3 regions of the Allobosea sp. GW822-FHT03F07 genome follow, and region 2 is predicted to be linked to each of the others. Evidence: riboswitches for the same ligand, from Rfam matches in the RefSeq annotation. Region 2 holds a riboswitch; each other region holds the start of a gene.

Region 1 (3,251 bases), on a different contig from region 2:
TGCTGAAAGGCGTTCATTCCGCCGCAGGTAGATAGATGCTGCCGCCCTTGTCGAGAAATTCCTTCGACTTCGCCGCCATGCCTTCGGAAGCGAGAGCTTCGAGATTGGCGCGTTCGTTGTCGCTCATCGCCAGCACCTCGGCCCGCAGATCCTGTGTGATCTTCATCGAGCAGAATTTCGGCCCGCACATCGAGCAGAAATGCGCGACCTTGTGGGCATCCTTCGGCAGCGTCTCGTCATGGAACGCGCGCGCCGTGTCGGGGTCGAGCGCCAGGTTGAACTGGTCCTCCCAGCGGAAGTCGAAACGGGCGCGGGAGAGCGCATCGTCCCTGATCTTCGCGGCCGGGTGGCCCTTGGCGAGATCGGCGGCATGGGCCGCGATCCGGTAGGTGATGACGCCGGTCTTGACGTCGTCGCGGTCAGGGAGACCCAGATGCTCCTTCGGCGTGACGTAGCAGAGCATGGCGCAGCCATACCAGCCGATCATCGCAGCCCCGATGCCGGAGGTGATGTGGTCATAGCCCGGCGCGATATCGGTCGTCAGCGGGCCAAGCGTGTAGAACGGCGCTTCCCCACACTCCCTGAGCTGCTTGTCCATGTTCTCCTTGATCTTGTGCATCGGCACATGGCCGGGGCCCTCGATCATCACTTGGCAGCCCTTGTCCCAGGCGATCTTGGTCAGCTCCCCCAGGGTCTCCAGCTCGGCGAACTGGGCGCGGTCATTGGCGTCGGCGATAGAGCCCGGACGCAGGCCGTCGCCGAGCGAGAACGAGACGTCGTAGCGGCGCATGATCTCGCAGATCTCGTCGAAGCGCTCGTAAAGGAAGCTCTCGCGGTGATGCGCCAGGCACCAGCGCGCCATGATCGAGCCGCCGCGCGAGACGATGCCGGTGACGCGGCTGGCCGTCAGCGGGACGTAGGGCAGGCGCACGCCGGCATGGATGGTGAAATAGTCGACGCCCTGCTCGGCCTGCTCGATGAGGGTGTCCTTGAACACCTCCCAGTCGAGCTTGATCGGATCGCCGCCGACTTTTTCCAGCGCCTGATAGATCGGTACGGTGCCGATCGGCACCGGCGAGTTGCGCAGGATCCAGGAGCGGATGTTGTGGATGTTACGGCCGGTCGAGAGGTCCATGACCGTATCGGCGCCCCAGCGGATCGCCCAGACCAGCTTCTCGACCTCCTCGGCCGCGCCCGAGGTCACGGCGGAGTTGCCGATATTGGCGTTGATCTTGACCAGGAAATTGCGGCCGATCGCCATCGGCTCCAATTCCGGGTGGTTGATGTTGGCGGGGATGATGGCGCGGCCGCGCGCGATTTCGTCCCGGACGAATTCCGGCGTGACGAAGTCCGGCACGCTGGCGCCGAAGCTCTCGCCATCGGCATGGCGCTCCTTCGCGCCTTCCAGCATCGCGGCGCGACCGAGATTCTCGCGATGGGCGACATAGATCATCTCGGGCGTGACGATGCCGGCGCGCGCGAACTCATACTGCGTCGTCATCTGGCCCGGCTTCGCCTGCCGGACGGGGCGCTCGGCCGGACAGGCCGGCACGAGATGATCGGGCGAGATGTTGCCGTTGTCGGCTGCCGTCACCGCGCGCCCCGGCACGACATCGAAGCCGCGCGCCTCAAGCCAGTCTCGCCGGAGCTGAGGCAGGCCGGCATTCAGGTCGACCTTCGCATCGGTCTCGGTATAGGGGCCGGAGGGATCGTAGATGCGCACCGGCGGCTCGGCGTCCGTCGTCAGCACGACCTCCCGGAACGGCACCTTGATCGAGACATCCTGCGGCGCGGGCACATAGATCTTGCGCGAGCCGATGATCGGCCCGGTGGTGACGCCGGTCGGCGCGCCGAAATTGCGCGCGGCCTCGGCATTGTGTTTGGGGGGCTTGGTGTGGGTGTTCATGGGATCTCCGCCTTGGTCAAGGGGTCAGGAGATCCGGCGTCGAAGCGGTTCAAGCGCTGTGATGCGGGCGCAGTCGGGCCGCGCCGCGTTCCAGTCCCTCCGCCGGTATGACCCGGATCAGGTTCGATGGGTTCGGCCATCAGGCCATCTCAGCTCTTGCGAGCACCCCTCGGAACAAATCGAGGTTAGGCGGATGAAGAAGGATACGCAACCGCCTCAGGCGGTGATGTCGACCGATTGGCCCTGCCCGGCCGGCAGGACGGCCTGCATCTGCTCGGCGCTCTGCTGAAGCAGGGCGACGACGGCCTGATCGGCCTGCGTCTGCTGGCGCAGCATTTCGGTCTGCAAGGCCTGCTGCGTGGCGCCGGCCTGCATGGCCGCGAAGCTCTGCGCGATGGCGAGGGAATCACTCATGAAGGCGCCTCCTGCGCCAGCCATAGGCGCAGGATATTGAGCGATCGTGAATCGCCGCATTCGAGGGTCGCTTCGGGCGCCCTCTCAGGGGCGTGCGGGAGCCATGATCGACGGGACCGCGCGCGGCATCGGCACGTCACGATCCAGCGGTGTCATGACCGCAGCATGCTGACGCCGATCGACGCTGTCCCGCACCGCGACGCTGCTGCGCAGCGCAGCAGTGGGATCGAGCGCGGGCGCGGTGCTTGCGACCGCAAGGTCGAACGGTCGCGGCGGCGGCAGCGGCGCGAGCACCATGGTCTGGGCGCTGGCCGCGAGCGGAGCGACGGTTGCGGCGGCGAGGATCAGTCCGGCCGAGAAGCTACTGCGAAACTGCATCGACATAACTCCCTGCGTTCCGTTGAACGGCCTCCAGCGGGCCTTTGCGAGGACAACAAGGGGAACCGCTCAGAAGTTCCGCAGGCATGAAAAAGGCCGCCTCGCGGCGGCCTTTCCGTGTCCCGAATGAGCGTTGCCGATCAGCCGCCCTGCCCCGCCAGCAGCGGCGTGATGCGCCGGAGCGTGACGCGCCGGTTCTGGCGCTCGGCCTCCTGGCTCGCGACCTTGAGATACTGCTCGCCATAGCCCTGCGTCGTCAGGTTCTCGGGCGGCACGCCGAAATCCTTGGTCAGGATCTCCGCGACCGACTGGGCCCGCCGGTCCGACAGCGAGAGGTTGTCGATGTCGGAGCCCACGGCATCGGTATGGCCCTCGACGAGGAAGACCTCGTTGGGCGAGCGCTGCAACGCCCTGCGGATCGATTCCGCGATCACCGAAAGCCGCTGCGCCTGGCCCGGCGCGACATCCCAGGAGCCCGTCTCGAAGGTCACCGTATCGATGTCGACGCTGCGCATGCGCGCCCGCAGGTCTGGCGAATAGCGGACCTCGTCCA
Region 2 (3,251 bases):
TGGGCATTGGCCGGCCCGAGGTGTCCCGTGGAAACGTCGCTCTATCTCCCCGTCAAGCGCTTCCTCGAGAGCCTCGGCTACAGCGTGAAGGGCGAGGTGGGGCATTGCGACCTCGTGGGCTTGCGGCCCGATGATCCGTCCGTGGTGGTGATCGGCGAGTTGAAGATGAGCTTCAACCTCGAACTGGTCCTGCAGGGCGTCGACCGCATGAGCCTCGGCGATGAAATCTGGCTGGCGGCGGCGCTTTCCGCCAAGGGCAAGGGCAGGGAAAGCGATCCGCGCTATCGCAATCTCTGCCGGCGCCTGGGCTTCGGTTTGCTGGGCGTGACGGCATCCGGGCAGGTCGAGGTGTTGGTCTCGCCTGTGACGCCAACGCCGCGCAAGGATCCCCGGCGCCGGTCCCGGCTCGTCGACGAACACAAGCGACGTCAGGGCGATCCGGTCGCGGGCGGCGGGACGCGCCGGCCGATCATGACGGCCTATCGCCAGCAGGCGCTCGCCTGCGCCGCGGCGATGACTGCGGCGCCGCAACGTCCGCGCGACCTCAAGCCGACCTGCCCCGATGCGCAGAAGATACTGCACCGGAACGTCTATGGCTGGTTCGAGCGATCCGGGCGCGGCGTCTACGCGCTGACCGAGACGGGGCGCGGCGCTCTGGCAGCATGGCAGCCGGCACTGCCAATGGCCGTTTCGGAAGCGGGCCCCGTGCTGGACGGTTAGGACAGCGTGGCCATGGCCTCCAGCCAAAGGGATATGGCGACAACCCGGCAATCGGGTATGCCGAGCGCACGCTCGCCCAGAGAACGCGCCCGCCGCTCTCCGACACCGGGCATTTCGGAGCGCGGAGGTTTCAGATCCTGGGCGGCAACGAGCCCCTGTCGAAGACCGGCACGCTCTCGATCGGTCCTTCCGGGCGCTGCCCCGTAGGGATATCCTCGGCCGCGTGTCGTACCGCTTCCTCCGATTCAGTCAGCCCGTCCTCCGTGTCGTTGGCATCGCTGCCTTCGTCGTGGATATTCGTCCGCAGGCTGACCTGATGAAGGGCGGCTGGGCCTTCCGCCTCGGCGAGGCGGCGGCCCTGTTCCTCGATCTCGAGTGCAGGGTTCTTGCGCGTGGGGTTCATGCGGGATCTCCTTGGAGCCTTCGCTTGCCTGCCAGACGCATGACGCAGCCGAGGCCTGTCGATCCTCGGTGATGTGCCGGAACCCGCTTCCCGCGCGCTCGACGTGACAACGCGCCGCGCGCCGTGAAGGTTTCCGGCACCGCGACCAGAATAGCGCATTCTTGACATCATGACAGGCGCGCCGTCATGGTGCCGACTGTTCCCAGGGGGGCCTCGCTAGGAGGCTGAGATTCCGCCGGTTCGGGCCAAGCCCGGACAACGCGGTGACCCTCCGAACCTGATCCGGCTCATACCGGCGTAGGGATGCGGGACATCGGGTGGATCGCCGCCCCTTTTCCAAACTCGCGCCAGAGGCCGGATCTCGGCCCCCGTGCAAGGCATCCCGCCTTGCGTGATGGGCCTCGCGGGAAGGCGCGGCTGGAAGTGACGGAAGCTGAGATCATCGAGGCGTTGCTCGCCTTCATCGACCGGGGCGAGGCTGATGAAGCCGCGTTCGAGCGCATAGCGCTGGCCGTCTTCGGCTATCAGTTCGCGCACAACCAGCCCTATCGCCGCTTCGCCATCCAGCGCGGGCGCACCACGCTGACCGTGCGCAACTGGCGCGACATTCCGGCCGTGCCGATCACCGCCTTCAAGGACCTGGCGCTGAGCTGCTGTCCGCCCGAGGCGGCGGAGCGGGTCTTCATGACCAGCGGCACGACGCAGGGCGTGAGAGGCAAGAGCTTCCACCCGACGCTCGCAGTCTATGATCGCTCGATGCTGGTGAATTTCCGCCAGCGCTTCATGCGAGGGCTCGACCGCATCGAGATGGGCATCCTGTTCCCCGACGAGGAGGCGATGCCGAACTCGTCGCTGGCGCATTACCTTGCCCTGGCGAAGAGCGAATGCGGCCTGCCTGCGAGCGAGTATCTGATCGGTTCGGGCGGGATCGACCTTGCCCGGACGATCGCGGCGCTGGAGCGGGCGCAGGCTTCGGGGCAGCCCTATGCACTGCTCGGGGCGAGCTGGAGCTTCGTGCATCTGCTCGACGCGCTGGCGGAGGCGGGCAAGCGCTTCGTGCTGCCGCAGGGCAGCCGCATTCTCGACACCGGCGGCTTCAAGGGCCAGTCGCGCGAGATGGGCGCGGATGCATTCTACGATGCGCTATCCGCGAGATTCGGCCTGCCGCGTAGTCTCTGCATCAACATGTACGGCATGACCGAACTCAGCACGCAGGTCTACGATGACGGCAATGCGATCTGCCCGCCGGTGAAATCGGGGCCGCACTGGATCCGCAGCCGTGTGGTCGACCCGGTGAGCGGGCGCGACCTGCCGGAGGGGGCGACCGGCGTGCTGGTGCATCACGACCTCGCCCATTTCAACTGCGTCTCGGCGATCCTGACCGAGGATGCCGGGGTCATCGTCGAGGGCGGCTTCAAGCTCTTCGGCCGGGTCGATGGCGCCGATTCCAAGGGCTGTTCGCTCGCCGTCGAGGAATTCCTCAAGGCGGCGCGAGGCTGACATCGTGATCGAGTACGCCGGGCATCTGCCGGGGCTGTCGACCGACGAGGTCGAATGGCGGCCTGTGAGCTTTTCAGCTTGGGGCGAGGCGGTCGAGGTCCGCATGCCCCTGCTGACGGAAGCGCAGAGCGTCGCGCTGGCGGCCCGTGTGCGGGAGAATGCACGCGCCTATCTCAAGACGCTGCCCACTGCGGGCATCGTCGCGACCATCGACAAGGCGGTGGCGCGGCTGCTTGATCGCGACGATCCCTGGCGGCGCAAGGCGGAAGCGGTGCTGCCGGTCGTCACCGGCTATGACCGGGAGACGGTGCGGCTGGGATTGTCGGGCTATCTGCGGACATTTCGAGCGCCGCAGCTCCAGCGCTTCCTGGCGGAGGATTTCGCCAATCCGGGCATTCTCGACGCCTTCCAGCCGGCGATGAAGGGTGGGTTCGCGCGCGCCTACGGGCCAGAACTGCTGCTGCATATCTGGGCCGGCAACGTGCCCGGCCTGCCGCTCTGGAGCCTGATTTCCGGGCTTCTCGTCAAGGCCGGCAGCGTCGGCAAGGTCGCGAGCGCCGAGCCGCTGCTGGCCGGCTGGTTCGCGCAGGTGCTCGCGGAGATCGATCCGAAGCTGGCCGAGTGCCTC
Region 3 (3,251 bases), on a different contig from region 2:
CGCAGGCCGTAGGGGTTGTTCAGCCCCCTCGCCGAGCCGATCGGCGCGCCCCAGGGCATCAGCACCTCGCAGCCGGCATCGAGCAGGCGCCCGCCGACGACGATGTCCTCGGTCGTGTAGGGAAAGACCTGGAAGCCGTCCTCGCTCAGGATGCGGGCCGCCTCGATCAGTCCGACCACGTCGGGCTGCAGCGTGTCGTCGTCGCCGATGACCTCGAGCTTGATCCATTCCGTGCCGAAGACCTCGCGTGCCATATGGGCGGTGGTGACGGCCTCCTTGACCGTATGGCAGCCGGCCGTGTTGGGCAGGACGCGCACGCCGAGCTCGCGGATCAGTGACCAGAAGGCCTGGCCGGCGCCGCCCTCCCCGGCTTCCCGCCTCAGCGAAACGGTGACGACCTCGACGCCGGAGCGCCTGACCGCCTCGGCGAGGATCGAGGGCGACGGGTATTGCGCCGTGCCGAGGAAGAGCCGGCTCTGCGGCTCGAAGCTGTAAAAGTCTTTCATCTGAGGCCTTTGCATCTCAGCCGCCCTGCATCGGGGCGAGCACCTCGATGCGGTCGCCCTCGGTCAGCCTGACGGCCTCGCGCTTACGGGCGGCGACGAAGTCCCCGTTCACGGCGGTGGCGACGACCTTGCCGGCATAGCCGAGTTCGGCCAGCGCCTCGGCGAGCGTAGTGGCCACGACCTCCTGCGGTTGCCCGTTAAGCAGCAGCGTCATGCAACATCTCCGGAATGGCGGCCGGGTCGAGCACGGCATCAGCCGCCAGCCGCGCCATGGCAGGGCTGAGCAGGAAGCCGTGACGATAGAAGCCGTTGACGTGAAGGACCCGAGCTCGGCGTGTCAGCCGCGGCAGGTTGTCGGGAAAGGCCGGGCGGGCATCGACGCCGATCTCGACCACCTCGGCCTCGCCGAAGGCGGGGTGCAGCGCATAGGCCGCGCCGAGCAGTTCCAGCATCGAGCGGGCAGAGATGCGGCCGCGATCGCTGCTCTCGATCATGGTCGCGCCCACCATGAAGAGCCCTCCCGCGCGCGGCACGACATAGAGCGGGATGCGCGGGTGGAGCAGGCGCACAGGGCGCGACAATGTGATATCGCGGCTCCGCAGCAGCAGCATCTCACCCTTGACGCCGCGCAGATCGGGCAACGCATCGCGGGCCGACAAGCCGCGACAGTCGAGGACCGTATCGGCGGCGATGTCAGAGGCTTCCACCTCGCTACCGAAATGGATGCGACCGCCCAGGGCCTCGACCTTCGCGGCAAGGCCTGCGAGCGCCAATCGCGGATCGAGATGGGCCTCCCCTTCGAAGAACAGGCCCTTGGCGAAGCGTCCGGCGAGATCAGGTTCGAGTGCCGCGATCCCCTCGCCGTCGATCTCCGCGAAATGCGAAGTGCGCAGGCCGAAGCGGCGCAGTTCGCTGCGATCCCGGCTCGGGGCCAAAACGAGCGTGCCCTTGCGGACAACGCCGTCGACATGGCGCTGCCACCAAGCTGCAGCCTCCTGTCCGAGCCGGATCACAGGTTCCTCTGCGCTTTCGCCCTCGCACCAGGGTGCGAGCATGCCGCCGGCATGCCAGGAACAGGCCCGCTCGCCGGCGAAGGCGCCGCGCTCATGGATATCGACCGAGGCGCCGCGTTCGAGCAATTCGACCGCGCAGGCGAGGCCGACGACGCCCGCACCGACGATGCCGACATGGACTTGCTCGCCTTGCCGTGGATGGGTCGAAAGCTGAGTCATGCCATTCCCATTCGCCCGGGAAGGCAACGGCCATGGCAGAGCGAGCGACGAGCCGATGACCGTTCCCTTCGCCGGCATTACCCGGATCAGGTTCGATGGGTTGGTGCGTCAGCACCTCTCAGCCTCGCGGCACCCCAACGGATCGACGAAGTTTAGGCGGTCCCGGCGGCAGGAGCAAGGCGGCGAGGCTTCAACACGCCGGTCATCCCGGGCGACGGCAGGGAGACCCGGGATTCATGCCTGAACCCTTCCGGTGAATGCACCGGCATGGATCCCGGATCTCCGCTTCGCTGCGTCCGGGATGACCCGCGCCTTTTCGCCAATGCCACTCCCTTGAAGAATGGCCGCGCAGGTCAACCCAGCGGCTTGGCGAAGCGGGCGAAGGCATCAGCCGTGGGCGTGGTACCGGCGCCGGGCTTCTGCGGTTTCAGGAAACAGCCGTCGACGACATCGGCCGGCTCCTCGAAGGCGTCCTTGATCCAGGGGATGTATTCGAGGACCGGCGTCGCCTGATGCCAATAGGCGAGATGGACATGGACCTGGCTCATCTCGCCGGCATGGGGCGCGACCGGCAGGCGGTTCGCCAGCGCAAGATCCGCGACCTGGATATACTCGGTGATGCCGCCGAGCCGGGTCACGTCGGGTTGGACGAAGTCGATCGCGTCGGCGGCGATGAAGGAGCGGAAGGCGTCGAGCGAGTAGAGCTGCTCGCCGAGCGCGACCGGGATCGAGGTCGAGCGCGCCAGCGCCGCATGCGAGCCGACATCGTCATACCAGAGCGGCTCCTCGAACCAGAAGATGTCGAGCGGCTCGGCCCGGGCGCAAAAGCGCCTGCAGGTCGGCAGGTCCCATTTGCCGTTCCCGTCGATGGCGAGCGCGACATGGGAGCCGACGGCGTGCCTGACAGCCTCGAGCCGGCCGATATCGATCCCGGGATCGGCATGGCCGACCTTGACCTTGATGCGGTGGAAGCCGTCGCGCTCGACCGCCTTCCGGCAGCCGTCGACGAGCTGGTCCTTCGGGATCGAAAGCCAGCCGATATCGGTGTTGTAGGCCTCGAGCCGAGGCTTGCTGGCACCGCCGAGCAGATGCCAGAGCGGCACGCCGGCCTTCTTCGCCTTGAGATCCCAGAGCGCGACATCGACGGCAGCGAGCGCGAGCTGGGTGATGCCGGCGCGGCCGACCCATTGCAGCGCCGGGTGGCGGGCGAGCTTGAGCCAGAGGCGATTCGTCTCGGCGGCGTCCTCGCCGATCAGCAGCGGCGCATAGCAGTCGCGGATGCAGGCGGTGATCAGCCGATCGGAGGGCAGATCGGCATGGGTGCCGGTGAAGCCGTAGCCTTCGAGCCCGTCCTCGGTGACGATCTTCGTGCCGACCACGCCCCAATGGCTGATGCGATGGGTCGAATCCGCGATCGAACCGCCCGTCACGGGAATATGCAGGATGAAGGGTTCGATACTGGCGATGCGCATGCTGGTCCTCCCGGCCTCTCCTCGCAGTCCGGAATCGGCCG

What was found. Region 2 has a riboswitch for thiamine pyrophosphate ahead of AC1RMY_RS00995 (LuxE/PaaK family acyltransferase). Riboswitches for the same ligand answer to the same signal wherever they lie in the genome.
Region 1: it holds a riboswitch for thiamine pyrophosphate, as region 2 does, so the genes downstream of both, thiC (phosphomethylpyrimidine synthase ThiC) here and AC1RMY_RS00995 (LuxE/PaaK family acyltransferase) in region 2, are expected to answer to the same signal.
Region 3: it holds a riboswitch for thiamine pyrophosphate, as region 2 does, so the genes downstream of both, thiO (glycine oxidase ThiO) here and AC1RMY_RS00995 (LuxE/PaaK family acyltransferase) in region 2, are expected to answer to the same signal.

What each region holds. Positions count from the first base shown of each region.
Region 1 is NZ_JBXAND010000004.1:271,183-274,433, reverse strand. Features, by position in the region: gene AC1RMY_RS15095 (hydroxyethylthiazole kinase) at 1-17, opposite strand, end outside; gene thiC (phosphomethylpyrimidine synthase ThiC) at 14-1,906, opposite strand; TPP riboswitch at 1,983-2,086, opposite strand; gene AC1RMY_RS15085 (hypothetical protein) at 2,123-2,320, opposite strand; gene AC1RMY_RS15080 (hypothetical protein) at 2,405-2,704, opposite strand; gene AC1RMY_RS15075 (OmpA family protein) at 2,839-3,251, opposite strand, start outside.
Region 2 is NZ_JBXAND010000001.1:193,666-196,916, forward strand. Features, by position in the region: gene AC1RMY_RS00985 (DUF2161 domain-containing phosphodiesterase) at 28-720, shown strand; gene AC1RMY_RS00990 (hypothetical protein) at 851-1,123, opposite strand; TPP riboswitch at 1,318-1,446, shown strand; gene AC1RMY_RS00995 (LuxE/PaaK family acyltransferase) at 1,547-2,623, shown strand; gene AC1RMY_RS01000 (acyl-CoA reductase) at 2,628-3,251, shown strand, end outside.
Region 3 is NZ_JBXAND010000006.1:194,113-197,363, forward strand. Features, by position in the region: gene AC1RMY_RS18405 (thiazole synthase) at 1-506, opposite strand, end outside; gene thiS (sulfur carrier protein ThiS) at 523-720, opposite strand; gene thiO (glycine oxidase ThiO) at 704-1,738, opposite strand; TPP riboswitch at 1,785-1,885, opposite strand; gene AC1RMY_RS18420 (mandelate racemase/muconate lactonizing enzyme family protein) at 2,092-3,210, opposite strand.